4 regions of the Bradyrhizobium sp. URHA0013 genome follow, and region 4 is predicted to be linked to each of the others. Evidence: predicted binding sites of a transcription regulator. Region 4 holds the regulator's gene; each other region holds the start of a gene.
The links. Region 4 encodes PhoB, which activates phosphate uptake and scavenging genes when phosphate is short. Its sites were predicted from a motif close to TGTCATNNANCTGTCAT; they were not measured.
Positions count from the first base shown of each region.

Region 1 (7,805 bases), 170 kb from region 4:
AGCGGCATCGACGAGAAGATGACGGCGATCGCGGCCGCGGTCGAACAGCAGCGCGCTGCCACCACCGAGATCTCCCGCAACTTCCAGCAGGCCGCGCAGGGAACCCGCGAAGTCACCGACACCATCGGCAGCGTCGCCAGACTCAACCAGGAGACAGGCAATGCCGGTTCGGTGCTGTCGGTGTCCGTGTCGAAAATGTCCGCCGACGCCGATCGTCTCCGCGTGGCGGTCGAGGGCTTTTTGGGCGCGGTGAGGACCGCATAACTTCGACGATCTTCCGTCCCACCGTCGTGCCATCGGCATTGCCGCCGATGCACGCGGCGGGTACATCTGTGACGCTGCGCGAGCGTTGCGGCAGGTGTAAGAGATATCAGGGATGGAGAGTTCGATGCCGGTCACGCCCCAACACAAGGCCCAGCGCCCCTATCGCGGCGTGTTCCCGGTTGCACCCACCATCTTCGACGAGCGCGGCGAGCTCGACCTCGAGGGACAGCGCCGCTGCATCGATTTCATGATCGACGCAGGCTCGAATGGTCTGTGCATTCTCGCCAATTTTTCCGAGCAGTTCGTGCTCACCGATGCCGAGCGCGAGACCGTGATGCATGCGGTGCTGGAGCATGTCGCGGGCCGCGTTCCCGTGATCGTCACGACCACGCATTTCAGCTCGGTCGTCTGCGCCGCGCGGAGCCAGCAGGCCGAGGCGGCCGGTGCCGCCATGGTCATGGTCATGCCGCCCTATCACGGCGCAACCTTCCGCGTGCCCGAGAAAGGCGTGGTCGAATTCTTCAAGGTGCTGTCGGGCGCGATCAAAATTCCGATCATGATCCAGGATGCGCCTGTCGCCGGCACGCCGCTGTCGGTAGAGCTGCTCGCGCGGCTGGCGCGTGATTTCTCCAACATCCGCTATTTCAAGATCGAGGTTCCAGGCGCTGCGTCAAAGCTGCGCAGCCTGATCGACGCCGGCGGCAGCGATATCGAGGGTCCCTGGGACGGCGAGGAAGCGATCACGCTGCTCGCCGATCTCGATGCCGGCGCCACCGGCGCGATGACCGGCGGCGGCTATCCCGACGGCATCCGCCAGATCGTCGATCCCTATTTCGCCGGCAAGCGTGAAGAGGCCAAAGCCGCCTACGAACGCTGGCTGCCGCTGATCAACTACGAAAACCGCCAATGCGGCCTGATCGCCTGCAAGGCGATGATGCAGGCCGGCGGCGTGATCAAGTCGGACACGGTGCGGCATCCGCTGCAGCCGTTGCACCCGGCGACGCGGGCCGGGCTGCTGGAGCTCGCGAAGGAGCGCGATGCGCTGGCGTTGCGGTGGGGGAAGTAACTCACTCATCGTCGTTGCGAGCAGCGAAGCGACGAAGCAAGCCAGGCCATTTCCGCGGACGCAGTCTGGATTGCTTCGCTGCGCTCGCAATGACGGAGCTTGAGGAAGCTATCTCGCCAACGCCCACTCGCCTACAATGCGAAACCTTGCTCCCGCATCATCCTGCTTGAACAATGCAATGCGATCGATCGCCAGCGCATCAAGCCGGAGCGCCGCGAACCGCGCGCGCAGCGTCTCCAGAATTGGCCTGCGGCGCTCCGCGTCCAGCCGCCCCGTCAACGTCATGTGGAAGCGGAATTCCTCCATCACGTAGGGGTAGCCCCAGCGGTCGAGATAGTCGCGCTGCCGCTCGCTGAGCTTCTCGGGCTTGCGCCGCGCGCGATCTTCCGCCGTCAGGGCGGTGCGAAAGCCATCGAACGCGCGGACGCAATCGGCGGCGAACTCTTGGAGCGCATCGACCGGCTCGGCCGGAATGACCGCGATGAAGCCGCTGATGGCATCGACAATCGGGCGGATCACCGGGATCGACCGCGCCTCGCCGGCGAAGGCCACGCAGGCCGCCAAAAGCTCCGCCTCCGTCCTGCCAGGCGCGAGCGCCATCGGCGCTTTCAGCGTGCCATGAAAACCGTATTTGCGAGGATCGGCGGTGATGTCGCGCCAGTCCGGCGCGAGATGCGATGCGTCGGCGGGAAAGGGCAGCTCGTTGCCGGTATAGACATCGTAACCGAGCAGCTCCGCGCCGAAGCGGGAGAGGGCGCTGTCGCTGCCTGCGGCAAAATAGATCGCGTAGCGGGGGAAACTTGTCATCGTCCGAGCATAGCGGGTTTATGCCGCGACGACAGCTTCGCGCGGGGTAGCTGCCATGCCAAGCAACCGCGTCGCGTCGGTGAGATGCACGAGCTTGCCGCCCGATATCACGGCGATCAGCCGCGGCCGCAGCGGCACGCTGTCGTCGACCAGCAGAATGTCCGCGCGTCGGCCTTCCGCGAGCACGCCGCGATCGGCAAGGCCGGTCGCGCGCGCCGGCGCGGCGGAGACCAGGTTCCAGGCTTCGGTCAGCGGCAGCACGCCATCGGCGGCGAGGCGGAACGCAGCGAGCAGCTGCGCGGGATAGTAATAGTCCGAGGCCAGCACGGAGCAGAGCCCCTTGGCGATCATGTCGGATGCTTTGGTCCAGCCCGTGTGGCTGCCGCCGCGCACGACGTTCGGTGCGCCGTAGACGATGTCGTCGCCGTGGCTTGCCGCCGCCCGCGCCGTCTCCTCGTTGATCGGAAACTCCGCGAGCGCCACGCCCATGGCGCGAAAGCCCTGGCGCATCGCCGGCGTCGCATCGTCATGCGAGAGCATCCGCACGTCGGCGGCGCGCGCCGCCGCGGCGAGCCGCGACACGGAAGCTGGCACTTCACTGGCGCTGGAGAGCACACGCTCGACGAGGCGATCGAATTCCTCGCTCGACAGGCCGGTGCGCTCCACCATGCGGTTGCGCTTGCGGGGCTTGGCCATGTCCCCAACCGTGCCGTCCATGTGGTCGTTGAAGGCGAAGAGGTCGACGCGGCCATCGCTGAGCCACTGGCTGATCTCGGTTTCGGCGTCGAGATTATAGGTCTCGTGGCGCAGGTGAAAGCGGGTGTCGGCCGCGAATTGCGGGCGCTGCCGTTCGATCGCCTCCATCAGGCCGCGCGCATTGTCGGCGCTGCGCAGGCCCGGCTCCCACGAACAGGTCGTGGCGTGAAACACCGTGGTGATACCGTTGCCGATCGCTTGGCGGTCGCTATCGGCGAGCGCCACGTCGATCGGAAAATCGACCCCGGCGCGCGGCATCATCTGCCGCTCGAAGGCATCGCCATGCAGATCGACGATGCCAGGCAGGACCAGCAGGTCGCGCGCGTCGATCGCAAGCCGCGCCCGGCCGCGAGAGGCATCGATCTCTGCGATGTCCGTTCCGGACAGGGCAAGAGAAGTTTCGACGAGCTCGGAGCCGATCAGGCTTCGGCCGCCCTCAAGGAAAATGTCTGTCACGCGACTGCGCTTGGTTTGCTGCTAACAGAATTGTTGAGAGAACTTGCGTGCTTCGTATGTCGAGAGAAAATCTTCAATCCCGAGCTTGCGGAAATCGGGCAGTGCTGTACGCAATTTGTCGTGATCCCAATCCCACCAGGCGAGGGTGGCGAGCCGTCCGGCAAGCTCTTCCGAGAACCGCCGGCGAACGATGCGCGCCGGATTGCCGGCGACGATGGTGTAGGCCGGAACGTCCTTGGTGACGATGGCGCCGGCCGCGATCACCGCGCCGGTGCCGATGTTGCGGCCCGGCAGCACGATCGCGCCATGGCCGATCCAGACGTCATGCCCGATATGGACGTGATGCTGGCGCCGCCAGTCGAAGAATTCCGTGTCGTCGCTCTCGCCTTCGAAATAGGCGCTCGAACGATAGGTGAAGTGCGCCTGCGTGGCGCGGTGCATCGGGTGGTTGCCCGGATTGATCCGTGTCATCGCCGCGATCGAGCAGAACTTTCCGATGGTGGTGTAGGTGATCTGGGCGTCGTTCACGACATAGGAGTAATCGCCCATCGTCACCTCGTGTAGCATCGTGCGCGCGCCGACCTCGGTATAGGCGCCAAGCCTGGCGTCGTGCAGCTTCGCCGAGGGATCGATGGTCGGCTGGACCGAAAGAGCTTTGGCGGCCATGTTGCATCCGAACGAGAGGGCGGGCGTTTCTCTTCGAGCGGCTTGATGACAATGTCATGACGACGCGATGACAGGGGATGAACAGGGGATGAGGTGTGTAGGATCGCCGCACCGCAACGTCCGTGTCACACAAGTGTCAAGCGCCGGCGTTAGCGGTGGGTCCCAGCTACTCTGGAGCCCTGCATGCTGGTGGTTGAAGGTCTGACGTGTCGCTTCGGCGTGAAAGCCGCGGTGGACGACGCCTCGTTTCAAGTCTCTCCCGGCGGCTTCGTCGGCGTGATCGGACGGTCCGGCGCCGGCAAGTCGACCCTGCTGCGGACCATCAACCGTCTCGCGGCCCCTTCGCAGGGCCGCATCCTGTTCGACGGCCTCGACGTCACGGCGCTGCGCGGCAAGGAGCTGCGGCAGTGGCGGGCGCGCTCGGCGATGATCTTTCAGCAGTTCAATCTGGTCGGCCGGCTCGATGTTCTCACCAACGTCCTGATGGGACGGCTTGCGACGGTGCCGGCCTGGCGCTCGCTGTCGCAGACCTGGCCCGAGCAGGACAAGGCGCTGGCGATGTCCGCGCTTGAGCAGTTCGACATCGCCCCGCTAGCAGCCCAGCGCGCCGACCAACTCTCCGGCGGCCAGCAGCAGCGCGTCGCGATCGCCCGCGCGCTGGTGCAGCAGCCCGACATCATCCTCGCCGACGAGCCGATCGCTTCGCTCGATCCGCGCAACACCAAGATCGTCATGGATGCGCTTTTGCGCATCAACAAGCATTTTGGCATCACCGTGCTCTGCAATCTGCATTCGCTCGACCTGGCGCGCAGCTATTGCGACCGCCTGATCGGCATGGCGCAGGGACGCGTGGTGTTCGACGGCGCGCCGGCTGAGTTGACCGAGCACGTTGCGCGCGAGCTCTACGATCTCGAAGCCGCCGATGTCATGGGCGGCACGCTCGCACCGGTGCGACAGGGCATTCCGGTGCTTGGAACGGCGGCCGCCGCCTGAGCGGCGCCGCATCAGGACCCACCAGTTTTGCGTCAACCGACCTGAACCAATGAAGAGGCTATCATGATCACTCGCAGATTGATTCTTGCCGGCGCCGCCGCGCTCGCGTTCACGACCTCGGCTTCCGCCGAGGACTGGAAAGCTAGATATCCCGAACTGACCTTCGCGGTCATTCCGGCGGAAAACGCCTCGGGCGTCACCGAGCGCTGGGCGCCGTTCATGAACTATCTCTCCAAGGAATTGGGCGTGAAAGTCACGCTGCGCATCGCCAACGACTACGCGGCCGTCATCGAAGGTCAGCGTGCCGGCAACATTCATATCGCAAGCTATGGCTCAGCGTCGTTTGCCCGCGCCCGCCTGACCGGCGTCAAGACCGACGCCTTCGCGAACGACATCAACTCCGACGGCTCTACCGGCTACTACTCGGTGTTCTTCGTCAAGGCGAGCAGCCCCTACAAGAGCATCGACCAGCTCAAGGGCAAGAACCTCGGCCTGGTCGACCCGAACTCAACCTCCGGCAACAACGTGCCGCGTTTCGAGCTCGACAAAATGGGCATCGCGGACGCCGACACCTATTTCAGCAAGGTCGTCTTTACCGGCAGCCACGAGAACGCGATCCTGGCGCTGGCGCAGGGCACGGTCGACGTCGCGGCCAACCAGTGGACCAGCGACGACGATTCGACGCTGGCGCAGATGCTGACCAAGGGCATGCTGAAGAATGCCGATGGCTCGGCGATGAAGAAGGATGATTTCCGCATCATCCACAAGTCGGCGCCGATCATCAACGGCCCCTATGCCTACAATTCCGATCTGCCGGAAGAGGCCAAGGCCGCGATCGCGAAGGCGTTCTTCGACGCGCCGGCCAAGGACAAGGCTGCCTTCGACCGCCTCCAGGACGGCCAGAAGAAGGGTTTTCATCCCGCGACCACCAAGGATTGGGATGGCACGATCGAGCTGATCAAGTTCGTCGATGCGCTGCGTAAGAAGAAGGCGTCCTGAGTTTCGGGACGATGCCACTGGAGCCGGGTCGATGGACCCGGCTCTTTCTCTTTGATTGACCATTTTTCCTGGCCAAGATGACCGTCGCGGTTTCGATCCTCCCGGAGCAGCAGCTCGCCGTGCTCAACGCCGCCTATCGCCAGGCGGTCGCGCGCAGGCGAGGGCGCCTCCTGTTCGGAGCCGTGGTGTTCGCCGCTGCGCTGCTTCTGGCGGCGATCGGCGCGGAAGTGAATCTGCGGACGCTGTTCGCCCATTACGGCAACTTCATCAGCTATTTCGACCGCATCCTCACACTCGACAGCGGACAGCGGGTCTGGACCGATGTCGGCGAGTGGCTCTGGGGCTGGCGCAAATGGCTGAGGATGCTGGGCGAGACCCTGCTGATCTCCTATGTCGGCACGTTGATCGGCGCGACTTTTGCCTTCTGCCTGAACTTCTTCGCGGCTGAAAACACCTCGCCCGCGCCCTGGCTGCGGTTCGCGGTGCGGCGCCTGCTTGAATTCGCCCGCACGGTGCCCGGCATCGTGTTTGCGCTGATCTTCGTGATCGCCTTCGGGCTCGGACCGATGGCGGGCGTACTGGCCATTGCGATTCACTCCACCGGCGCGCTCGGAAAGCTGTTCTCCGAGACCGTCGAGAACGTCGACATGAAGCCGGTCGAAGGCGTCCGCTCGACCGGCGCGAGCTGGCTCTCCTGCATGCGCTTCGCCATCCTGCCGCAGGTCACGGCGGGCTATGCCAGCTACGCGCTGCTGCGTTTCGAGATCAACGTCCGCGAGGCCTCCGTGATGGGATTCGTCGGCGCCGGCGGCATCGGCCAGGAGCTGGTCGTCGCCATCCGCAAGTTCTATTACTCCGACGTCAGCGCCATCCTGCTCACCATCATCGTCACGGTCTTCATTATCGACATCAGCACCGGCTGGCTGCGCGGCCGCCTGTTCGGCAGGGAGACGCGGACGTGACGGGGCCGCAGGAGATCGACATCGCCGCGCTTCGCGCGCGCTACCCCGATGTGTTCGACCGGCCGGCCTCGGCGCGGCTCGCCATGCCGGGGATGATCGTCGCGGCGCTCGCGATCCTGATTTATGGCCTCGTCGATCTCGACTTCTCGCCCTCGCGCTTCGTCGCCGGCCTCAGCCAGCTCGGCTGGATCAGCCTGATGATGATTCCGCCGGATCCCGGTTCGTCGCTGCCGATCTATCTGAAGGCGCTGGGCGAGACGCTGTCGATCGCGCTGCTCGGCACGACGCTGGCTGCGGTGTTCGCGCTGCCGATCAGTCTTCTTGCCGCGCGTAACGTGGTGCCGTCGAGCATTTTGCGCTTCCCGATTCGACGTTTCCTGGATTCGATCCGCGGCGTCGATACGCTGATCTGGGCGCTGGTTTGGATCAACGTGGTCGGGCTCGGCCCGTTTGCCGGCGTGCTCGCCATTGCCGTGTCCGATTTCGGCGCCTTTGGAAAGCTGTTCTCGGAGGCGATCGAGGGCGCGGACCAGAAGCAGGTCGAGGGCATCCGCGCCTCCGGCGGCAGTGCGCTGCACGAGATCCGCTTCGGTCTGCTGCCGCAGGTTTTGCCCGTGATCGCCGGCCAAGTGCTCTATTTCATCGAGTCGAACACGCGTTCGGCTACCATCATCGGCATCGTCGGTGCCGGCGGTATCGGCCTCCAACTCGCCGAGCAGATCCGCGTGCTGGAATGGCAGAAGGTGTTGTTCCTGATCCTGATGATCCTGGTCGCGGTCGCCGCGATCGATTTCGTCTCGGGAAAACTGCGCTTCGCGATTATTGGGCGAAGGGCG
Region 1 covers NZ_JADK01000003.1:668,530-676,334, reverse strand. Annotated here, with positions in the region: gene N551_RS0103435 (methyl-accepting chemotaxis protein) at 1-264, shown strand, start outside; gene N551_RS0103430 (dihydrodipicolinate synthase family protein) at 389-1,330, shown strand; gene N551_RS0103425 (DUF1045 domain-containing protein) at 1,439-2,137, opposite strand; gene N551_RS0103420 (alpha-D-ribose 1-methylphosphonate 5-triphosphate diphosphatase) at 2,156-3,349, opposite strand; gene N551_RS0103415 (chloramphenicol acetyltransferase) at 3,371-4,015, opposite strand; gene phnC (phosphonate ABC transporter ATP-binding protein) at 4,199-5,008, shown strand; gene phnD (phosphonate ABC transporter substrate-binding protein) at 5,072-6,007, shown strand; gene phnE (phosphonate ABC transporter, permease protein PhnE) at 6,085-6,969, shown strand; gene phnE (phosphonate ABC transporter, permease protein PhnE) at 6,966-7,805, shown strand, end outside.
Region 1: phnC (phosphonate ABC transporter ATP-binding protein) is a predicted target of PhoB. The motif match lies at 4,061-4,077, and genes of this name have one in related genera.

Region 2 (7,805 bases), on a different contig from region 4:
GATGGTCCCAGCCAAGCGCGCCACCTTCGATGATCGCGCCGGCGAGCGCCCCCAGCGCACCAATTGCCGCGAGCTGGCCCGGCAGATCGATCTCGCGCGAGCGAGCCCGCGTGGTTTCGCTGGCGTAACGCCAGCTCAGCCACAGGCCAATGAGTCCGACCGGCAGATTGACCAGGAAGATCGCGCGCCAGCCGACCAGCGTGATCAGCGCGCCGCCGACGAAGGGGCCGGCAGTGAGCGCGAGGCTCGCACCGGCGGCCCAGATTGCAACGGCGCGGCCGCGCTCGCGGTCGTCCGGATAGGCATGATTGAGCAGGGCAAGAGAGTTCGGCACCAGGATCGCCGCCGCCAGGCCCTGGACCAGCCGCGCCCCAATCAGCACGGTCGCATTGGGCGACAACGCGCAGGCGAGCGAGGCCACGGTGAAGATGGCGAATCCCGCCATGAAGACGCGCTTGGCGCCGATGCGGTCGCCGAGCGCGCCGGCCGTCAGGATGAATGCGGCAAACGCAATGGTGTAGGCGCTGACCACCCATTGCAGCTCGGCGACGCCGCCTCCGAGCGTCCTGCCCATTGCATCGAGCGCGGTGTTGACGATGGTGACGTCAAGCTGCACCACGCCATAACCAAGGCTCATCGCGGCAAGGGTGAGGGATGTCGCAAGGCGCGAGCCGGCATGCGGCGCGCCGGCTCCGAAGGCTTCGTATTTGACGGTGCTTACTCGCATGCTGCCATCTCGGTTGCAGCCCCATGCGAACGATACGCATCCAACCCGTCATGTTACGACAACGATCGAATGATGGATGCATGATGGGATATGTGATGCGCGAGCGTCGCGCGGACGGCCGCGCGACCCTCTGTCCTGATCCAGGCCGCGCCTGGCCCTAGCTCGCCGCGCGCAGGTTCACCTTGCTCTCGGCGAGAGTGGTCAGCTTCTTGTCGGTCGCTTTCTCTTCTTCCAACGTCTTGGCGAGCACGCTGGCGCAGTCGTTGCGGCCGAGTTGCTTCGCCCAGGCGATCAGACTGCCGTAGCGGACGATCTCGTAATGCTCCGCCGCCTGTGCCGCGTTGATCAGCGCCGCGTCGAGCACCGCCTTATCGGCCACTTCGCCGGCGGTCTCGTCGGCTTCCTCGATGATGCCGTCGATCGCCGGGCAATCGACCGCCTTCACCTGCGCACCGTGCATCTTGAACACTTCCTCAAGGCGCTTCACGTGCTCTCTGGTTTCTTCGAGGTGCGTCAAAAAGCCCTGCTTCAGCTGCGGATCGGTCGCCTTATCCGCCATTTTCGGCAGAGCCTTGGTGAGCTGCTGCTCGGCGTAATAGATGTCCTGGAGTTGATGAACGAACAGGTCGTTCATGGTTTTGATGTCTTTTGTGAACAATCCCATCGGTCCGATCCTCTCGGGTTGTGGGAACACAGAGGCGCCGGCTTGCAGGAGAAGCCGGTTATTCCGCCATGTTCGATTGCTGATGCGGCACTAACCAGCGCAGGGCATCGTCGTTCCAAAAAAGCCCGCATCCCTTGCGCTGGAACAATGTTGGCCGTGCAGGATCTGAGACCATGTCACAGACGGACGCGACCGATCCCACGACTCATATGCTTAACGCGCGTCCGATGTGAACCGCGTATGACAAAGTGGCTGGTCCAAGCTGGTCCAAGGCAGAACCTATCCTTGTCAAGGGCTGCACAAGTCACTGTTTTTGCCTTAAATGAGCTACATCATGCCTAGCGATCCAAGCCCACATCGGGCACTGATCGCATCTGACCGGCCAATGTCTGGCCTGGTCGGTCTTGCCCCCCGCCGGGAGGATGAATGCACGGACTGCTGACCGCGCTGAAGCGCGGCTTCAAGAGATGGATCGGCTGGCGGCGACTCGGCGTTGCGGCGAGCGTCTTCATCATTGCGTTCGCGATCACCACGCTGGTACGGACGCTCAAGGGCATCGACACCGGGGTCATCCTGACCGCGTTGACCGAGATCCCCCGCGGTAACATCGGGCTGGCGGCGATCTGCGTATGCTTCGCGTTCTGTACGCTGACCTTCTACGATTTTTTTGCACTGCGAACGATCGGCAAGAAGCACGTGCCCTATCGCATCGCAGCGCTCTCCAGCTTCACATCGTATTCGATCGGCCACAATATCGGCGCCACCGTCTTCACCGGCGGCGCGATCCGCTTCCGGATCTATTCGGATTACGGGCTGAATGCGATCGATGTCGCAAAAATCTGCTTCCTGTCGGGCCTGACCTTCTGGCTCGGTAACATCTTCGTGCTCTCGATCGGCATGGCCATCCATCCGGATGCCGCCTCCTACATGGATCAGCTGCCGTCGTCGATCAACCGGCTGATTGCGCTCGGCGGCCTCGCCTCGATCGGCGCGTATCTGGTCTGGCTGTGCATGGGCGAGAAGCGCCGCGAGCTGGGCCAGAAGGGCTGGAAGGTGGTGCTGCCGTCAGCGCCGCTGACGCTGGTGCAGATCCTGATCGGCGTCGTCGATCTCGGATTCTGCGCGCTGGCGATGTACCTTCTGGTGCCGGCCACGCCGCAGATCGACTTCCTATCGCTCTCGGTGGTGTTCATTTTGGCGACATTGCTCGGCTTTGCCAGCCACGCCCCCGGTTCGCTCGGCGTGTTCGACGCCGCCATGCTGGTGGCGCTGCCGGAGTTCGGCCGCGAGCAGCTTCTGGCCACGCTCCTTGTCTTCCGCATTCTCTATTTCGTGATCCCGTTCGGACTGGCCATCTCCATCATGGGCACACGCGAGCTCTGGATGAATGTGGTGGAGCCCTGGCAGGAGCGCCGAAGGCTGGCGGAGGCCTGCGCGCAGGCCAACCTGCCCAAGCAGGTGGCAGCGATTGAGCGCGAGCGGTCGCTGCGGCAGGCCAGCAAGCGCTGAGCATGATGCGGAAAAGTGCGAAGCGGTTTTCCGGAAAGATCATGCTCCAACGATAGTCCGCTAGACGCCGGCCGGCAAAACCATCAGACCGATGTTGCAGGCGGAGAGCAACTCTCTTATTTCCGCCTCAACTTTGCCGTTGAAAATGCGGGCCATGATCCCTGTATCCCTTCGCCGTTTCCTCGCTGGTGCCCTGCTGCTCGCCGGGCTCCTCACCGCCCTGCCGCTGGAGCGGGCGGCCGCGCAGGACGCGGGCGCCATGCAGATCAGCTGGGAGGTGCGCAACCGCTTCCGGCTGTTCCGCGAAGAGCGCGACTTCCTGCTCCATGTCGAGAACGCGCGTAACCGCAGCATCCTCGCCGCCGAGCAATCGCTGGAGCTCCAGAGCGAGGGCCGCGGCTGGGCCCGGAACATGGTCAACCGGCTCTGCATCGACCTCCAGGGCCGGGTCAACCAGCCCTGCACCCGCGACAACACGAAGGAAAACTACCTCACCCCCCTCGACCATCCCGTCACCGTGCGTCTCGCCGGCGCGGTGCCGGTCGGCGCCACCTGCGCCTGGTCGTTCGACGACGGCGACGGGCCGCAACAATCCACCTTCGACTGCGCCGAGCCGATCAATCTGCGGGTCCGCTACGGCAAGCAGACGGTCGCGACCGTCGACGTCTCCTCCGGCTCCGATCCAACCCAGCGGGTCCAGACCGAGATCCAGGTCCGCGACATCTTCGTCGCTGGCCTCGGAGACAGCATCGCCTCGGGCGAAGGCAATCCGGACCGGCCGCTGGCGCTGTCGGACGAAGGTTTTTGCTTCCGCTCCTATCTCGGCACCGCCGGCGCGCAGTATTACCGGCCGAGCCGCGCCGGCTTCAAGGGCGGCCGCGCCTGCGAAGCGCCGGATACGCTTGCCAACTGGCAGCGCTACAGCGCGCTCTGGTTCAACTCGCCCTGCCATCGATCGCTCTACAGCTACCAGGCCCGCACCGCGCTGGCGCTCGCGGTACGCTACACCCACGTCGCGGTGACGTTTCTGCCGCTCGCCTGCACTGGCGCCAGCATCAGCGACGGGCTGCTCGGCTCGCAGCGTGCCCGTGAATGCCCGCCCGGCAAGACCGGCGTCTGCAACATCAGCGTGAACGCACAGGTCGCCGAGCTGCGCGAGGCGCTCACCGCTGCTAGGAAACGGCAGCCAGAGCGCACGCTCGACCTCGTGCTGCTCTCGGTCGGCGCCAACGACGTCTATTTCTCCGGCCTCGTCGCCGACGTGATCGTCGAGACCGCAACCGAGCGCGCGATATTCCGGCGCTCCGGCGTGATGGCGAGCGTCGATGATTCCCGAGATGCGCTGGCGCGCGAACTGCCGCAGAATTTCGTCAAGCTACGCGAGGCGCTGAAGCCGCTGGTCGGTGGCGACCTCTCGCATGTGGTCTACGTCTCCTACGCCAACCCGGCGCTCGCCGATGGCGGCGTGCCTTGCCGCGGCGGCCGCGCCGGCTTCGACATCCATCCGTCCTTCAACGCCGATCCGCAGCGCCTCGCCCGCGTGTCGACCTTCGTCGACACCGAATTCCTGCCGCAACTGAAGGGGCTCGCTACCTGCACCCGCGGCGCGCTGTGCCGCGATCCCGAGGCCGACCGCATGACCTTCGTGGATTCGCATCAGGCGGCGTTCGCCGATCACGGCTTCTGCGCGCATTCGGGCAACGATCCCGAATTCGACCGCACCTGCTTTGCCGAGAACGGCCAGAGCTTCAATCCTGACATCGTGAGCGCGGCGAGCCAGCCGATGCTGTGCGGCCGCGGCGCCTCCGAATTCCGCGCCTATCTGCCGCGCGCGCGCTGGATCCGCGACGCCAATGACAGCTATTTCGCCGCGATGACCTATCCGCAAGGCTTGCCGGCAGCAAGCCAGCCGACCGACATCCACGACGCGACCTGGGGCGTGCTCTCCGCCGTCTATGGCGGCGCCGTGCATCCGAGCGCCGAAGGCCACGCCGCGATGGCGGACGCGGCACTGCCGGCCGCAAGCGCCGTGCTGGGGCTGGATGCGGCACCGCCGGGCGTGACACGCGGGCTGCTCGCGCCGCTGCTGCCGGCGGCGCAGCAGTAGGCACCCTGCGCCAAAATGGCGCAGGCGACCTCTCCGGCCTAAATTGAATGCACGACTTCGCCAATGCACGCTAAAGTTGGGCGCAGGGGCTTGGGTCAGACCAAATGCTCGCACGCCCGCCTACGTCACACGGAGGAGGCTGCCTTGGCGAAGCGATCAGCGAGAGGTCCGGCCAAGAAGCGACCGCGAGGTCCCACGCAGCGTAGCAGATCGGCGACCCAAGCTTCGCGAGGCCGGGATCAGGAATCACCGCGTCTGTCCGAGGACACTTGGCGAAGCCTCATTTTCAGGACATTTGGTCACCAGCGCTTCACGCAAGACAGCCCCATCCTGCCGGACGTGTGGCTGGCCTACGCCAAGGCCGACAAGGGGGTGCGCGTCGACATCATCCTAACTCCCAAGACGGGACACGCGCCCGGTGCCATTGCGCAGTCGCTTGAGCAGCGATTGCTGCGCTATCACAGGAACTCCGGCAGAACGACCAGCACGCTCAAAAGCGAGACGATGATCGCGTACAGCAGGTCCTCGGTCGTAGCCAAGCTGACATTTGCAGAGCTGATGCGCGTCGTCATTCCCATGACGAACTGGTGGCGTGACCTTCCCATGCAATTGCGTTCTTTCCAGGAGGTCGAAGAGCGGCTGTCGCAACTGGAAACGCAGCGAACGAAGTTCAAGACCGTCGTCAATACCAGCCAACAATGGGATTACTTCCGCTTCATTGTCTTGGCTGGGTTCATCGACAGTTGGCGCGAGCGTGCCGATCCCGAAGACCTGGCCGAAGTTCTGCAAACCGACGCCAATAATTTTCGGGATATCAGGAGCATCACGGAAGGATTTCTGAGCCAATTCCGCCGGTTCAAGCAAATTCCCGGCGACGAGGACGGAAAGCTGATTTGGAGCATATCACTCAATCGCCGCACGACTGTGTCGCTGTTTCAGTCCCGGCAAGCCGTGAAGGCGGACGCGGCACACAACTTGTTCAAGATCAATACGAAGGGGATCGCCTGGGCCGTCATCGACTGCGGCATCGACGCCACCCATGTTGCTTTTCTTGACCGCGCTAAGAGCAAGTATTCAGAGCCCGGACAGGGCATTCTGCCCGAGCACTCGAGGATCAAGAAAACATATGACTTCACATACTTGCGAACGTTGCTCGCGCTTCAAAGTGGCCGTTTCAAGACCTCGGGCGGGCGACAAGTCGTCGTCACCCAACAGCAACAGCAGGAGCTTGTGGATCTTACGCGCCGGGTCAACCTTGGCCGGGAAATTGATTGGGACATGTTGCTGCCACTGATTACGGTCCCTTACGACAGGTACGAGCCACCCTCGCAAGAGCACGGCACACACGTTGCCGGCATTCTGGCGGGAAACTGGCCCGAGCAGGACAATGACGACAACGGTCCTCTCTTCGGAATCTGCCCCGACCTTACCCTTTACGATTTTCGTGTCTTTGACCAGAACGGTGAGGCGGAAGAGTTCGTGATCATGGCGGCCCTGCAGGTCGTTGCGCATCTCAATCGCTTTCGCGCAAATCCGGTCATCCATGGCGTCAACCTAAGCCTCTCGATAAGGCACGAGGTCATGAGTTACGCCTGTGGACGTACTCCGATCTGCGACGAATGCTCCAGACTTGTCGGCGACGGGGTGGTGGTGGTCGCGGCGGCCGGGAATCAGGGATTCAACCAGCATCCCGAAACAGGCGGCGGCGACTTTGGAAGCTACCGCGTCGCGAGCATCACGGATCCGGGGAATGCAGACGCCGTGATTACGGTAGGTTCAACTCATCGCAGCGAGCCCCACACATACGGCGTGAGCTACTTCTCGAGTAGAGGGCCGACCGGAGACGGACGGCGCAAGCCGGATCTGGTCGCTCCTGGAGAGAAGATCACGGCTCCCATACCGAATCTCGGTTCAAAGCGCATGGATGGGACAAGCATGGCAGCGCCGCATGTGAGCGGCGCAGCGGCATTGCTGATGGCGCGCCACCGCGAGCTGATCGGCAGGCCAACCATGATCAAGCAAATCCTCTGCAAGACGGCCACTGATCTCGGCCGCGAAGTTAGCTTCCAGGGGGCAGGCATGCTCGACGTGCTACGCGCGCTGCAATCCGTCTAGGAGCCGTCATGATCCGATTTGAGGCCTTGAATGCAAAGCACGGCGATGCCCTGCTTATTCAATACCCCTGGAAGAACAGGAAGCGTCTCTGGATCATCGACGGCGGGCCGAAGGGAGTTTGGAAACAGACATTGAAACCGCGATTGGAAGAGTTGCGAGGCGACGATTCCGAACTGGCGGTCGATCTTGCCATGCTGAGCCATGTCGACGAAGACCACGTCACGGGAATCTTGCAGATGACCAAAGGGCTCGCCGAACAGGAGGACGGCGCCGCGGACTTTCTCGAAATCAAGCGATTTTGGCATAACAGCTTCCGTGACATCGTCGGCAGTTCCGCCAGCTTGCAGGCAGGCATGACGTCTCTCGCCGGCACGCAAGCGAAGGCTCAAGTGGCGATGGCCAGTGCCGATCCCCAACTCAACATAGGCGACGGCTCGCTCGACCAGCGCGCGGTTGCCGTTCTTGCCAGCATCGGCCAGGGCCGTGAGCTGCGGGACTATCTGACTAAACTTCAGCTCAGCGGAAACGAGCCGTTCGGTGGCACCTTATCCTCGAAGAGCGGGAGCAAGGTCGTGGATGGCGCCAAGGTCACGCTCGTCGGACCGATTAAATCGCGGCTGGACGCATTTCGACAAAAATGGAAGAGCGAATCCGGCAACGCCGCAGCGCTCGCTGCGTTGTTC
Region 2 covers NZ_JADK01000006.1:488,482-496,286, reverse strand. Annotated here, with positions in the region: gene N551_RS0110020 (MFS transporter) at 1-727, opposite strand, end outside; gene N551_RS0110015 (ferritin-like domain-containing protein) at 885-1,391, opposite strand; gene N551_RS0110010 (YbhN family protein) at 1,818-2,900, shown strand; gene N551_RS0110000 (hypothetical protein) at 3,055-5,007, shown strand; gene N551_RS0109995 (S8 family serine peptidase) at 5,152-7,122, shown strand; gene N551_RS0109990 (hypothetical protein) at 7,131-7,805, shown strand, end outside.
Region 2: N551_RS0110010 (YbhN family protein) is a predicted target of PhoB. The motif match lies at 1,621-1,637, and genes of this name have one in related genera.

Region 3 (7,805 bases), on a different contig from region 4:
CCAACTCGGCCGGCGCGATGCGGCCGGGGGTGCGATGGAACAGGTCCCGATCGATCACCGCGCGCAATCTCGAGCGCGGCAGCGCGTCATTTCCGCGCATCAGATTCTTGATCTCGAAGCCGCCGTCCTCGCAGAAGGTCTTGAGCGACGCGATGATGTGACAGACCTTGCCGTCGGTCTGGAACGGCAGCAGCAGGCGCTCATAGGCGACGATACGGCCGTAGATGTCATCGACGTCGGCAACGCTGTAGACAGGCAGCCCGCGCGCCACGCATTCATGATAGACCGGCATCACCAGGGGCGCGAGACGCGGCCCGATATAGTCGTCGAGCAGAGCGCCCTTGCCGGTGTGTCCATAGGCCCGCGAGATGCGCGTACCTTCGCTCTGAATGGTCAGACGCGGCGTCGGCGTCGACATGTCCACTGTATAATAGATCAGATCGGAGAGCTCTTCCTCGAGCCGCGCAGGCTGGTACTCCCAGATCGACGGAGCCGTCTGCTGGCGCCCATAAAGCCGCAGCCACGTGTTCAGGAGATCACGTTGCTTGATCGACTTGACCACGGAAGGAGCCGCGCTTGCAAAATCCAAGGCAATATTCCCGACGAAAAGAAATTCCGGACGCTTGAAACCCGCGCATGATCCTCACTGCGGGAAAATTTTCCATGAAGGCTGGCGCATGGAACGAAAGACCGTTAACGACGGCTTGATGACCGGCGCTTTGCGAACCGGGAAGCCGGGCAGGCGCGACATCAAAACACGTCCGACTAAGGGAGCATAAGTCTCCCGGCCGGAGGCCTGACCTGCTCAGCTTTCCGCCTTGCCTAACCCCCGTCACCTCCGGCATATTCCGCGCCCGGAGGCGGCGTTCCGGATGGGCTCCAGGGAGTGGCTCCAAGGCCTCCGGAAAGCCGAAGCAACAAGGATAGCCACGCGCGTTGTGCGGGCAGGGGGAAAACTGTTTGACCGATGAGTTCATTCTCGAAACGGAAGGCTTGACCAAGGAGTTCGCGGGCTTCTTCGCCGTCCGCGACGTTGCGCTCAAGGTTCGCCGTGGGAGCATTCACGCGTTGATCGGCCCGAACGGCGCCGGGAAGACGACGTGCTTCAATCTTTTGACCAAGTTCCTCAAACCGTCTGCCGGAAAAATCCTGTACAAGGGGCAGGACATCACCGCGATGGCGCCCGCCGACGTGGCCCGCCTGGGGCTCGTGCGCTCGTTCCAGATTTCGGCAGTATTTCCCCATCTCACCGCGCTGGAAAACGTCCGCGTCGCGCTTCAGCGCCAGCACGGCAGCTCTTTCGATTTCTGGCGCTCAAAGTCCGTGCTCAACCAGTTCAACGATCGCGCGCGCGAGCTGTTGAACGATGTCGGCCTCAGCGAGTTTTCCAATACGCCCGCGGTCGAGATGCCCTACGGGCGCAAGCGCGCACTGGAGATCGCAACCACGCTCGCGCTCGACCCCGAGATGATGCTGCTGGACGAGCCGATGGCCGGCATGGGCCACGAGGACATCGATAAGATCGCGGCGCTGATCAAGCGCATCTCCGCGAAATACACCATCCTGATGGTTGAGCATAATCTGAGCGTCGTGGCCAATCTCTCCGACATCATCACCGTGTTGACGCGCGGACAGGTGCTGGCGCAGGGCCATTACAGCGAGCTCACCAAGGACGAACGCGTCAAGGAAGCCTATCTGGGAGCCGGTCATGGCTGAGACTGCGACGGCGGACGCTCCCGCAAAGGCCGCGAGCGGCGGCAACCTGCTCCAGGTCCGCAACCTGGAAGCCTGGTACGGCGAGTCTCACATCCTGCACGGGATCAACTTCGACGTGAACGCGGGCGAGGTCGTCACCCTGCTCGGGCGCAACGGCGCCGGCAAGACCACCACGCTGAAGTCGATCATGGGCATCATCGGCAAGCGCACCGGCTCGGTGAAGTTCAACAACCAGGACATCATCCGCACGACCTCGGACAAGATCGCGCGGATGGGAATCGCGTTCTGCCCGGAGGAGCGTGGAATTTTCGCCAGCCTCGACGTGCGGGAGAACCTGCTGTTGCCACCGGTGGTGCGTCCCGGCGGATTGCCGCTCGAGCAGATCTTCGATCTGTTTCCGAACCTGAAGGAACGGCTCAACAGCCAGGGAACCAAGCTCTCCGGCGGCGAGCAGCAGATGCTTGCGATCGCGCGCATCCTGCGCACCGGCGCGAACTTCCTGATGCTGGACGAGCCGACCGAGGGTCTCGCGCCAGTCATTATCCAGCAGATCGGCCACACCATTGCGCGGCTCAAGAAGGAGGGTTTTACGATCCTCCTGGTCGAGCAGAACTTCCGGTTCGCATCCACCGTCGCCGACCGCTATTACGTGGTCGAGCACGGCAAGATCATTGACGGATTTTCCAATGCGGAGCTTGCCGCCAACATGGACAAGCTCCACACCTATCTCGGCGTCTAGAACGGCCAACAAGAAGATTCATAGGGAAGTAGCATGATGACAAAGTCGATTGCGTCGTTTCTGCTCGGCACGGCGCTGGCCGTGACCACCGCGGGCGTAGCCTTCGCGCAGGACAAGACCGTCAAGATCGGCGCGCTGTCCGATCAGTCCGGGCTCTATGCCGATCTCGGCGGACCGGGCTCGACGCTCGCCGCGCAGATGGCCATTGAAGATTCCGGTCTGGCTGCGAAGGGCTGGAAGATCGACATCATTTCGGGTGATCACCAGAACAAGCCCGACATCGGCACCGCGATCGCGCGGCAATGGTTCGACGTCGACAAGGTCGACGTCATCGTCGACGTGCCGAATTCCGGCGTGGCGCTCGCGGTCAACAACGTCATCAAGGAAAAGAACGGCGTCTATATCAACTCGGGCGCGGCGACCTCGGATTTGACCAACGCGCAGTGCTCACCCAACACGGTGCACTGGACCTACGACACCTACATGCTGGCCCACACCACCGGCCAGGCGCTGGTGAAGGCCGGCGGCGACACCTGGTTCTTCCTGACCGCGGACTACGCCTTCGGCGCGGCGCTGGAGCGCGACACCACCGCTGTCGTTACCGCAAATGGCGGCAAGGTGGTCGGCGGCGTCAAGCACCCGCTCAACACGCCGGACTTCTCGTCCTTCCTGCTGCAGGCGCAGGCCTCCAAGGCCAAGATCATCGGCCTTGCCAATGCCGGCGGCGACACCACCAACACGATCAAGCAGGCGGCCGAGTTCGGCATCGTCAAGGGCGGCCAGAAGCTCGCAGCGCTGCTGCTGTTCCTCACCGACGTCAAGGCGATCGGGCTCGAGACCGCACAGGGCCTCAACTTCACCGAGACCTTCTACTGGGACATGAACGATCAGACCCGGGCGTTCTCGAAGCGCTTCGCCGACAAGATGAAGAACAACGCGCCGCCCACCATGGTGCAGGCCGGCGTCTATGCGGGCGTGCGTCACTATTTCAAGGCACTGGAAGCGCTCGGCGGCAACCCGCATGACGGCGCCAAGGTCGTCGAGAAGATGAAATCGATGCCGACGGAAGACGATCTGTTCGGCAAGGGCGAGATCCAGCCCAACGGCCGCACCATCCACAATGCCTATCTGTTCGAGGTGAAGAAGCCCTCCGAGTCCAAGGGACCGTGGGATTTCTACAAGCTGGTCGGCACGGTGCCGGGCGACCAGGCCTTCACGCCGCTGTCCGAGAGCAAGTGCGCTCTGTTGAAGAAGTAAGATAACCGCCCGCAGGCCATCTGGCCTGCGGGCGACTTTCAGGGAACGCCGAAGGGACCGGGTGCGGGATCGATGCAGGCTCTTTACGCTCAGCTACTGGTGGGACTGATCAACGGCTCGTTCTACGCGCTGCTCAGTCTCGGGCTTGCCGTGATCTTCGGCATGCTCAACATCATCAATTTCGCCCATGGCGCGCTCTATATGATGGGCGCGTTCGTCGCCTACTTCCTGCTGAACCTCGGCGGCATCAACTACTGGTGGGCGTTGCTGTTTGCACCGATCATTGTCGGCATCTTCGGCATGATCCTGGAACGAACCATGCTGCAATGGCTGACCGGGCTGGATCATCTCTACGGCCTGCTTCTGACCTTCGGCATTGCGCTGATCGTGCAGGGCGTGTTCCAGAACTATTTCGGCTCCTCCGGCCTGCCTTACGCCATTCCGGACCAGCTCAAGGGCGGCATGAATCTCGGCTTCATGTTCCTGCCGGTCTATCGCGGCTGGGTGGTCATCTTCTCGCTGGTGGTCTGCATCGCGACCTGGTTCCTGATCGAGAAGACCCGGCTCGGCGCCTATTTGCGCGCCGCCACCGAAAACCCGACGCTGGTGCGCGCCTTCGGCGTCAACGTTCCGCGCATGATCACGTTGACCTACGGCCTCGGTGTCGGCCTTGCCGCGCTCGCCGGCGTGCTGTCGGCGCCAATCAACCAGGTGCGACCGCTGATGGGCGCCGACCTCATCATCGTGGTGTTCGCGGTGGTGGTGATCGGCGGCATGGGATCGATCATGGGCTCCATCATCACCGGCTTCGCGCTCGGTGTGATCGAGGGCCTGACCAAATATTTCTACCCCGAGGCCTCCAACACCGTCGTGTTCGTGCTGATGGTGCTGGTGCTCTTGGTGAAGCCAACGGGATTGACGGGAAGGGCGGCCTGACATGACAGCCTTGACGGACGACACGCTGCCGGTAACCCCGCGCGCGATCCGCGACGAGATGATCGTCTTCGTGGTGATGGCGCTGCTGCTGGCTTCGGTGCCATTCACGGGGGTCTACCCGTTCTTCGTGATGCAGGCGCTGTGCTTCGCGCTGCTCGCCTGCGCCTTCAACCTGCTGATCGGCTATGGCGGTTTGCTGTCCTTCGGCCATGCGATGTTCCTGGGCACGGCCGGCTATTGCAGCGCGCATGCGCTGAAGGTGTGGGCGTTGCCGCCGGAGCTCGGCATCCTCGTCGGCGTCGCCGGTGCCTTCGTGCTCTCGCTCATCACGGGCTATATCTCGATCCGCCGCCAGGGCATCTATTTCTCGATGATCACGCTGGCGCTGTCGCAGCTTCTGTACTTCATCTACCTCCAGGCCCCGTTCACCCATGGTGAAGACGGCATCCAGGGCATTCCGCAGGGACGCATGTTCGGCGTCTTCGATCTGACCAAGCCGACCGTGCTCTACTACGTGGTTCTGGTCGGCTTCCTCGCCGGCTTCCTGCTGATCTTCCGCATCATCAACTCGCCGTTCGGCGAGGTCCTCAAGGCGATCCGCGAGAACGAGCCGCGCGCGATCTCGCTGGGTTACCGCACCGATCAGTACAAGTTCCTGGCTTTCGTCCTGTCGGGCACGCTGGCCGGCTTTGCCGGTGCGCTGAAAGTCTTCGTGGCGCAGAACGCCTCGCTTACCGACGTGCACTGGTCGATGTCGGGCGAAGTCGTGCTGATGACGCTGGTCGGCGGACTCGGAACCGTGTTCGGTCCCGTGGTCGGTGCCTTCGTGATCATCGCCATGCAGCAATATCTGGCGGGGTTCGGCCAGTGGGTGACCGTGATCCAGGGCTCGATCTTCGTGATCTGCGTGCTCACCTTCCGCCGCGGCGTCATCGGCGAAATCGCGCATTACTTCCGGCGGTCGCTGTAAGTCATTGATATAATGGAAGATAGGCTGACGCGCGAAAGCGGTGGATGATCCGGCTCCACGGGCGTGAGGTGGCACGCGCGTGGATCGAAAATGGTCTATGACAGTTTCATGACGGCCCGCTCGGGCCAGGCCATTATCCAACCGAACCGGTAGTCTCTCTCCCATGATGCGATTGTTTCGCGCTTTCCTGCCCAAGGAAGAACGGTTCTTCGACCTGTTCGACCGCCACGCCCAGACCGTGATCCAGGGCTCGATCGCGCTCCAGAGCATGCTCAACGGGGGTGAGGAGACGCCGGTCTATTGCCAGCGCGTCAATCAGTTCGAGAACGATGCCGACAACATCACCCGTGAGGTGCTGACCGCGGTGCGCCGCACCTTCATCACCCCGTTCGACCGCGGCGACATCAAGAACCTGATCACCTCGATGGATGACGCCATCGACCAGATGCAGCAGACCGCCAAGGCCGTGATGCTGTTCGAGGTCCGCAGCTTCGAGCCGCCGATGCGGGAGATCGGCGGGCTTCTGATCGAATGCGCCAATCTGGTCGGTCGCGCGCTGCCGCTGATGCAGAAGATCGGCCAGAACGTGGCCATGCTGACCGCGATCACGGAAGAGCTGGGCAAGCTGGAAGGCCGCGTCGACGATCTCCATGATATCGGGCTGAAGGAACTGTTCCTCAAGCATCGCAACGGCAACGCGATGGATTTCATCGTCGGCGCGGAGATCTACGATCATCTCGAGAAGGTGGCCGACCGCTTCGACGACGTCGCGAACGAGATCAACAGCATCGTCATCGAGCAAGTTTAGGGCAGGGGACCGCGCCGTGGATGTTGCGTTGGGTCTTCCCGTCCTGGTCGGACTGATCGCCGTCGCGCTGCTGTTCGACTTCCTGAACGGCCTGCACGACGCCGCCAATTCGATCGCGACCATCGTCTCGACCCGCGTGCTGCGGCCGCAATACGCGGTGTTCTGGGCCGCCTTCTTCAATTTCGTCGCCTTCATGGTGTTCGGGCTGCACGTCGCCCAGACCATCGGCACCGGCATCATCGATCCCGCGATCGTGGATGCCCAGGTGATCTTCGCTGCGCTGGTCGGCGCCATCGTCTGGAACCTGGTGACATGGGCGCTCGGCATCCCATCGTCCTCGTCGCACGCATTGATCGGGGGCTTGTTTGGTGCCGGCGTGGCCAAAGCGGGCCTTTCGGCGGTGGTCTGGAGCGGATTGTCCAAGACGGTGATCGCCATCGTGCTGTCTCCGCTCGTCGGCTTTCTGCTCGCGATGGTGCTGGTTGCGATCGTCTCCTGGGCCTCGGTGCGCTCCACGCCCTTTGCCGTGGATCGCGCCTTCCGCATCCTGCAATTCGCCTCCGCCTCGCTCTATTCGCTCGGCCACGGCGGCAACGACGCGCAGAAGACCATGGGCATCATCGCCGTGCTGCTCTATTCGCAGGGCCAGCTCGGCGGCGAATTCTTCGTCCCCTTCTGGGTGGTGCTTTCGTGCCAGGCCGCAATGGCGATGGGGACGCTGATGGGCGGCTGGCGCATCGTCCGGACCATGGGCCTGCGCATCACCAAGCTGACCCCGATGCAGGGCTTTTGCGCCGAGACCGGCGGTGCCGCGACCCTGTTCATGGCGACCTTCCTCGGCGTTCCCGTCTCGACCACCCACACCATCACCGGCGCCATCGTCGGCGTCGGCGCCGCCCGGCGCCTCTCGGCGGTGCGCTGGAACGTCGCCAGCTCGATCGTCTATGCCTGGGTGATCACGATGCCGGCCTCGGCCATCGTCGCCGCGCTGAGCTGGTGGGCGGTCAAGATCTTCGTCAGGTAACCAGCTTCAGTCCGACAATCCCGGCGACGATCAGCCCGATGCTGGCGAGGCGGAACGCGGTGGCCGGCTCGCCGAACAGGATGATGCCGAGCGTCGCGGTACCGACCGCGCCGATACCGGTCCAGACTGCATAAGCAGTTCCAATCGGCAGCGATTTGAGGGCGAGCCCGAGCAGGATGATGCTGCCGGCCATGGCGCCGAGCGTGAGGACCGACGGAACGAGCTTGGTGAACCCCTCGGTATATTTGAGGCCGATCGCCCAGGAGATCTCCAGCAGACCGGCGACGAACAGGATGCTCCAGGCCATGACGACCCTCCATTCAAGGCAGGGTCGTCCCCGCGACTGGCGTGCTGT
Region 3 covers NZ_KI912426.1:1,435,248-1,443,052, forward strand. Annotated here, with positions in the region: gene N551_RS0127330 (PAS domain-containing protein) at 1-589, opposite strand, end outside; gene N551_RS0127335 (ABC transporter ATP-binding protein) at 961-1,716, shown strand; gene N551_RS0127340 (ABC transporter ATP-binding protein) at 1,709-2,455, shown strand; gene N551_RS0127345 (ABC transporter substrate-binding protein) at 2,489-3,712, shown strand; gene N551_RS0127350 (branched-chain amino acid ABC transporter permease) at 3,785-4,648, shown strand; gene N551_RS0127355 (branched-chain amino acid ABC transporter permease) at 4,650-5,618, shown strand; gene N551_RS0127360 (DUF47 domain-containing protein) at 5,782-6,426, shown strand; gene N551_RS0127365 (inorganic phosphate transporter) at 6,443-7,450, shown strand; gene sugE (quaternary ammonium compound efflux SMR transporter SugE) at 7,443-7,757, opposite strand.
Region 3: N551_RS0127360 (DUF47 domain-containing protein) is a predicted target of PhoB. The motif match lies at 5,716-5,732, and genes of this name have one in related genera.

Region 4 (7,805 bases):
TCGCCGAATACGGCCGTAACGACCGGCTGACCTCGGTGATCCGCTTCATCAACGACATCCTGCTCTCGGCACCCTCGATCATCATCGGCCTGTTCATCTACGGCGCGGTGGTGGTGCCGATGCGCGGCTTCTCCGCGATCGCAGGCTCGCTCGCGCTCGCGGTCATCGTGATCCCGGTGGTGCTGCGCACGACCGAGGACATGCTGCTGCTGGTGCCGAACGCGTTGCGCGAGGCGGCCTCGGCGCTCGGCCTGCCGCGTTCGCTGGTGATCAAGCGGATCGCTTATCGCGCTGCCCGTTCGGGCCTCATCACCGGCGTGCTGCTCGCGACCGCCCGCGTCGCCGGTGAAACCGCGCCGCTGCTGTTCACCGCGCTGTCGAACCAGTTCTTCAGCCTCGGCCTGAACAAGACGATGGCGAACCTGCCGGTGACCATCAACAACTTCGTGCAGAGCCCCTATGCCTATTGGAAGCAGCTGGCCTGGAGCGGCGCGCTGCTCATCACCCTGACCGTTCTTGCCCTTAATATTTTCGCGCGCATCCTTGGCGCCGAGAGGACCGCAAAATGAGTGATCTTTCCGTATCGATGAGCGCGTCAGGTGGACTGCCGCACGCGGCAGTGCTGCCGGAGGCGCCCCCCAAGGTGACCGTGCGCAACCTGAACTTCTATTACGGCGAGCACCACGCGCTGAAAAACATCAACCTGACGCTCGGCGCCAACCGCGTCACGGCGTTCATCGGTCCGTCGGGCTGCGGCAAGTCGACCCTGCTGCGCATCTTCAACCGGATGTACGACCTCTATCCCGGTCAGCGCGCCACCGGTCAGCTCATGCTCGACCAGACCAACATCCTCGACGGCAAGCTGGACCTCAATCTGCTGCGCGCCCGCGTCGGCATGGTATTCCAGAAGCCCACGCCGTTCCCGATGACGATCTACGAGAACATCGCGTTCGGCATCCGTCTCTATGAGAAGATCTCGAAGTCCGAGATGGACGGCCGCGTCGAGAAGGCGCTGCGCGGCGGCGCGCTGTGGAACGAGGTCAAGGACAAGCTCAACGCCTCCGGCCTGTCGCTCTCCGGCGGCCAGCAGCAGCGCCTCTGCATCGCCCGTACCGTCGCGGTGCGGCCCGAGGTGATCCTGTTCGACGAACCCTGTTCGGCGCTCGACCCGATCTCGACCGCCAAGGTCGAGGAGCTGATCCAGGAGCTGTCCGAGGATTACACGATCGCGATCGTCACCCACAACATGCAGCAGGCGGCGCGCGTCTCCGACAAGACCGCCTTCATGTATCTCGGCGAGTTGATCGAGTTCGACGACACCAGCAAGATCTTCACGTCGCCGTCCGACCGGCGCACGCAGGATTACATCACCGGCCGGTTCGGCTAGGAGACGCGACATGGGTTCTGAACATACCGCAAAGGCCTTCGACACCGACCTCCAGGAACTCACGCGCCTGGTCGCCGAGATGGGTGGCATCGCCGAACGCATGATCGTCGAGTCCGTCGACGCATTGATCCGCCGCGACGTCCCGCTCGGCCAGCGCGTCGTCGCCATCGACACCGAGCTCGACGCGCTGCAGAAGCGCATCGAGGAGCGTGCGGTGCTCACCATCGCCCGGCGCCAGCCGATGGCAGTCGATCTGCGCGAGATCGTCGGCGCCATGCGCGTCGCGACCGATCTCGAGCGCATCGGCGACCTCGCCAAGAACATGGGCAAGCGCGTTGCGGCGCTGGAGACGGACTTCCATCCGCTCAAGCTGTTCCGCGGCCTCGAGCACATGACCGACCTCGTGCAGCAGCAGGTCAAGTCGGTGCTGGACGCTTATGCCGCGCATGATTTGCCGGCGGCGATGGCGGTGTGGAAGGGTGACGAGGAAGTCGACGCCATCTGCACCTCGCTGTTCCGCGAGCTCCTCACCTACATGATGGAGGATCCGCGCAACATCTCGTTCTGTATTCACCTGATGTTCTGCGCCAAGAACATCGAGCGGATCGGCGACCACGCCACCAACATCGCCGAGACCGTGTTCTACATGATCGAGGGCCAGGCGATCACCGACAAGCGGCCGAAGGGCGACATGACGACCTTCGCCAACACGGTACCGAACACCTGAAGACTTAAGGGAGCGACGACCCGATGGGCGCACGCATTATGGTGGTTGAGGACGAGGAAGCCCTGACCGAGCTTCTCCGCTACAACCTCGAAGGCGACGGTTATGACGTCGAGACGGTGATGCGCGGCGACGACGCCGACACCCGCCTCAAGGAGCACATCCCCGATCTGATCGTGCTCGACTGGATGCTGCCGGGCCTGTCAGGCATCGAATTGTGCCGGCGGCTTCGCACCCGTCCCGAGACCAAGCAGCTGCCGATCATCATGCTCACCGCGCGCGGCGAGGAGAGCGAGCGGGTGCGGGGTCTTGCGACCGGCGCCGACGATTACATCGTCAAGCCGTTCTCGGTGCCGGAGCTACTGGCGCGCGTGAAGGGCCTGCTGCGGCGCGCAAGCCCGGAGCGGCTCGCCACCGTCCTCGCTTTTGGCGACATCGAGCTCGACCGCGACAAGCGCCGCGTGGCGCGCTCCGGCCGGCCGATCGATCTCGGTCCGACCGAATATCGCCTGCTGGAGTTCTTCCTGGAGCACCCGGGACGGGTGTTCTCGCGCGAGCAACTGCTCGACAGCGTCTGGGGCCGCGACATCTATATCGACGAGCGCACTGTCGACGTGCATATCGGCCGCCTGCGCAAGCTGCTCAATCTCGGCCGCGAGCAGGACCCGATCCGCACCGTCCGCGGGGCCGGTTACGCGCTGGATGATCGGTTTGCGAAGGCGGAGCAGGTGTAGGGTTGCAGCTTTGTTTCTTGGCAAGCTGTCCCCGAATTCTTCGACGTCGTCCCGGACAAGCGAGCGCTGATCCGGGACCCATAATCACCGAACGTGGTTTGGCGAAGACTCGGAGTGACCTCTTTCGCGCAACAACTGCGCGCTCCGAGTATGGGTCCCGGCCCCCATGCGCAATTGCGCACTAGGCCGGGACGAGACTGAAATCGTTGAGCCGTCTTCGCGCGACGACTTGCCGTAATTACCGCGGCCCCGGCTTCACCGGTGCACGCCGCCGATCCGACGCCGGCTGGTACGCGACGCGCGAGTGCTGGGCGCAATAGGGCAGGCCGGACAGCGCCCGTCCACCGCAGAAGAAGAAGTCCGGGCTCGAGGGATCGCCGACCGGCCAGTGGCAGGTCGCCTCGTTCAATTCCAGCAGTGACAGCCGCTGGCTCATCGGCACCACGTTGTCATAGGTGACCGGATCCGGCTCAGCCTCGACCTCGAAGGCCTGCGCCAGCGCGGTGTTGCCGCGCGAGATCGGGCGGCTCACCCGCATCATGTGCTGCGCGGGGCGCGCCTTGCGCGGCCGCGGCGCTGCCGACGAAGGGCTCTTGGCGCGGCCCGAGAGGCCGAGCCTGTGCACTTTGCCGATCACGGCATTGCGGGTCACATTGCCGAGCTCCGCCGCGATCTGGCTGGCCGAAAGTCCGGCCTCCCAGAGCTTTTTCAGCTGCTCGACGCGATCATCGGACCAGGTCAAAACCGTCATTGCACCCTTTCCCTCGCTGCGCGCCAGCCATCCTGGGGCCTCGCAGCGAATGCCTAAGCCTTCAAAAACCCGTGCCGCCAGAATCCCTTAAGGCTCGCCGGGCGCGTCTTGAACGCCCGAACGTTTACGCCGGTACATAAGGACTTAAAGATCAGAACCACTGCACGAGATGTCGTATCTGACAATCCAAACGCTACAATATGGCGTGACTCCCGCGCAAGAGTCCGCCGACTCGCTTCCACATGTTCCGTGACTAAATCCCGCAAAATCGGCACCGCAAGACTACGGATTCAGCGTTTCGCGAGGCTTTCCGGGCGGCATTGACACCCGTTTCACCAAGCCTAAGATAGTCGCACGTGCCGCCCGCAAGAGGCGGCACGTTTCGTTTTCCGGGCCGGTCGATGGTGCGTTGCGCAATGCACGCTCACACCGTCCGCAACATTCAAGTGACCGTCATGACTAACAGCGCAGCGCCGCATTTGCTCCCCGTTTTCGCCAGGTCCGACCTCGGTTTCGAGCGTGGCGAAGGCTGCTGGCTGATCGCGACCAATGGCGAGCGCTATCTCGATTTCACCTCCGGGGTGGCGGTGAATGCGCTCGGCCATGCCCATCCGGCGCTGGTCGCGGCGTTGCAGGAGCAGGCCACGAAGCTCTGGCACATGTCGAACCTGTTCCAGAGCCCGGACGGCGAAAAGCTCGCCGCGCGCCTGTGCAATGAAAGTTTTGCGGATTTCGTGTTCTTCTGCAATTCCGGCGCCGAAGCGCTGGAATGCGTGATCAAGGTGGTGCGCCGTTATCACGCCGCGAAGGGCCATCCCGACCGCTATCGCATGATCACCTTCGAAGGCGCGTTCCATGGCCGCACGCTGGCGACGCTGGCCGCGACGGGTTCGGCAAAATATCTCGAAGGTTTCGGCCCCCCGATGGAGGGCTTCGACCAGGTTGCGCATGGCGATCTCGAGGCGGTGAAAAAGGCGATCGGTCCGCAGACCGCCGGAATCCTGATCGAGCCGATCCAGGGCGAGGGCGGTGTCCGTTCGGCAACGCCTGCCTTCCTGAGGGCGTTGCGCCAGCTCTGCGACGAGAAGGGTCTGTTGCTCGCCTTCGACGAGGTGCAAACCGGCATGGGTCGCACCGGCGATCTGTTCGCGTACCGCCGCCTTGGCGTCGAGCCCGACGTGATGTCGCTGGCCAAGGCGCTCGGCGGCGGCTTCCCGATCGGCGCGTGCCTTGCGACCGCGGAAGCGGCATCCGGCATGACACCGGGCTCGCACGGCTCGACCTTCGGCGGCAATCCGCTCGCGATCGCGGCTGCGAACGCCGTGCTCGACGTCATGCTCAAGCCCGGCTTCTTCGACCACGTGCAGAGGATGTCGCTGTTGCTGAAGCAGAAGCTCGCTTCCGTGATCGACCGCCACTCTGATGTCGTCAGCGAAGTGCGCGGCGAGGGCCTCCTGATCGGCATCAAGGCCGTGGTGCCTTCGGGCGATCTCGTTGCCGCCTTGCGCGCCGAAAAGCTGCTCACCGTCGGTGCCGGCGACAATGTCGTGCGTTTCCTGCCTCCTTTGATCGTCACCGAAGCCGAGATCGAGGACAGCGTCGGGCGGCTCGAGCGCGCCTGCACCGCGTTATCCGGCAACAAGCGGGCGGCAAGCTGATGAGCAAGTCGCCCGATAATACACCCAAGAAAACACCGAAGCACTTCCTCGATATCAACGAGCTGCCGCTGTCGGAGCTCAAGCGCATGCTCGCCGCGTCCACCGCGATGAAGGCGAAGCAGAAGGCGCATCAGCCGGTCAGGCCGCTCGAAGGCAAGACGCTGGCGATGATCTTCGAGCGCCCCTCGACGCGGACGCGGGTGTCTTTCGATGTTGCCATGCGCCAGCTCGGCGGCGAGCCCATCATGCTCACCGGTGCCGAGATGCAGCTCGGCCGCGGCGAGACCATCGCCGACACCGCGCGGGTGCTGTCGCGCTATGTCGACGCCATCATGATCCGCATCCTCAATCACGATGCCCTGCTGGAGCTTGCGGCGAACGCCACCGTACCCGTCATCAACGGCCTGACGCGGCGCTCGCATCCCTGCCAGGTGATGGCCGACCTCATGACCTACGAGGAACATCGCGGCCCGATCGAGGGCAAGACGGTGGCCTGGACCGGAGACGACAACAACGTGCTGGCGTCCTGGGCGCACGCCGCCGAGCGTTTCAAGTTCCAGCTCAATGTCGCGACGCCTCCGGAGCTCGCCCCGAAAAAAGCCATGCGCGACTTCATCAAGGCGACCGGCGCGCCGATCATGCTCGGCACCGATGCCGAAGCCGCCGTGCGTGGGGCCGATTGTGTCGTGACCGACACCTGGGTGTCGATGGGGGACAAGGAAGGCGAGCACCGCCACAACGTGCTCAAGCCCTATCAGGTCAATGCCCAGCTGATGTCGCTGGCCCAGCCCGATGCATTGTTCATGCACTGCCTGCCCGCCCATCGCGGCGAGGAGGTCACCGACGAGGTGATCGACGGTCCGCAATCCGTCGTGTTCGACGAGGCCGAAAACCGCCTGCACGCGCAGAAGGGCATTCTGGCCTGGTGCTTCGACGCGGTGAAGTAGATCGACGCGGGCGAGCTAACTTTCCGTCGTCCCGGCGAAGGCCGGGACCCAGACCGCGGAATCTCTCTTGTGGCAGATCGGCGGAGGCAACGAGTTTTCGCCAAACCAATATTCGTGGTTATGGGTCCCGGCCTTCGCCGGGACGACACCGAATTTGCCGTATCATGATCAAACCAGTGTCCAGATGAGCTGCTCCGAACCCCTTCCAATTCCGCCTTCCGACCCCAGATAAAGCGCCATGGTTTCCCAATCCCCTGACATGAAAACCGGGCCCGAAGGTCCGGTTCGCGCGCCATCCGCGGTTCCGATCGATGACGCCGTGCTGCCTTACGAGGTCGACGCGCTCGATGTGCGCGGTCGGCTGGTGCGGCTTGGTCCGGCGCTCGACGAGATCCTGACCAAGCACGATTACCCGGCGCCGGTCGGCAAGCTGCTCGGCGAGGCCATCGTGCTGACCACGCTGCTCGGCTCGGCGCTGAAGTTCGAGGGCCGCTTCATCCTCCAGGCCCAGACCGACGGTCCGGTGTCGTTCCTGGTCGTGGACTATCAGGCGCCGGATCGTCTGCGCGCCTATGCGCGCTACGACGCCGCGCGCCTCGGCGATGCAAAGGATTCCGGCGCGCTGCTGGGGCACGGTCATCTCGCCATGACCATCGACCAGGGCCCCGACATGAGCCGCTACCAGGGCCTGGTCGCGCTCGACGGCGGCAGCCTGGAAGACGCCGCTCACGAATATTTCCTGCGCTCCGAGCAGATCCCGACCCGCGTGCGTCTCGCCGTCGGCGAGGAATGGCGCTCGAACGACGGCGGTAAGCATCGCTGGCGTGCCGGCGGCATGCTGATGCAGTTCCTGCCGAAGGCGCCCGAGCGCGCGCGGCAGGCCGATCTGCATCCCGGCGATGCGCCCGAAGGCGTCGAGGTGCATGCCGTCGCTGAAGACGATGCTTGGGTCGAGGCGCGCTCGCTGATCGAGACCGTCGAAGATGTCGAGCTGATCGATCCGGAGCTGTCCGGCGAGCGGCTGCTCTACCGTCTGTTCCACGAACGCGGCGTGCGCGTGTTCAATCCGCTGCCCTTGAAGGCGCAATGCTCCTGCTCGCGCGACGCGGTGGCATCGATGCTGAAGAGCTTTTCGTCCGACGATCGTGCCGCGATGGTCAAGGACGACAAGGTCGTCGTGACCTGCGAGTTCTGCAGCTCGGTGTACGAGTTCACACCGGACGAGGCGGGCGTCGAGGACGCGTAGCGCGGTGCTGTAGTGCCGGAGGGCGGGTAAAGCGAAGCGTGCCCACCATCTCAGACCCTAATTCAACACCCGCTTGTTGTCCGGGCTGTCCAGCGAGAACGTCGGCACGTCGATCTCGAAGCGCTCGCCGGTTGCGCTGACCATCTGGTAGCGGCCGGTCATGAAGCCCGAGGCGGTCGTGAGCGGCACGCCGGAGGTGTATTCGAAGCGTTCGCCGGGGGCGAGCGTCGGCTGCTCGCCGACGACGCCCTCGCCCTTCACCTCCTGCTGCCGGCCGGTGGCGTCGGTGATGATCCAGTGCCGCGTCTTGAGCTGCACGGTCTCGTCGCCGGAATTGGTGATGACGATGGTGTAGGAC
Region 4 covers NZ_JADK01000003.1:843,029-850,833, reverse strand. Annotated here, with positions in the region: gene pstA (phosphate ABC transporter permease PstA) at 1-569, shown strand, start outside; gene pstB (phosphate ABC transporter ATP-binding protein PstB) at 566-1,387, shown strand; gene phoU (phosphate signaling complex protein PhoU) at 1,398-2,114, shown strand; gene phoB (phosphate regulon transcriptional regulator PhoB) at 2,138-2,845, shown strand; gene N551_RS0104245 (GcrA family cell cycle regulator) at 3,084-3,596, opposite strand; gene N551_RS0104240 (aspartate aminotransferase family protein) at 4,052-5,254, shown strand; gene argF (ornithine carbamoyltransferase) at 5,254-6,201, shown strand; gene N551_RS0104230 (Hsp33 family molecular chaperone) at 6,440-7,447, shown strand; gene apaG (Co2+/Mg2+ efflux protein ApaG) at 7,505-7,805, opposite strand, start outside.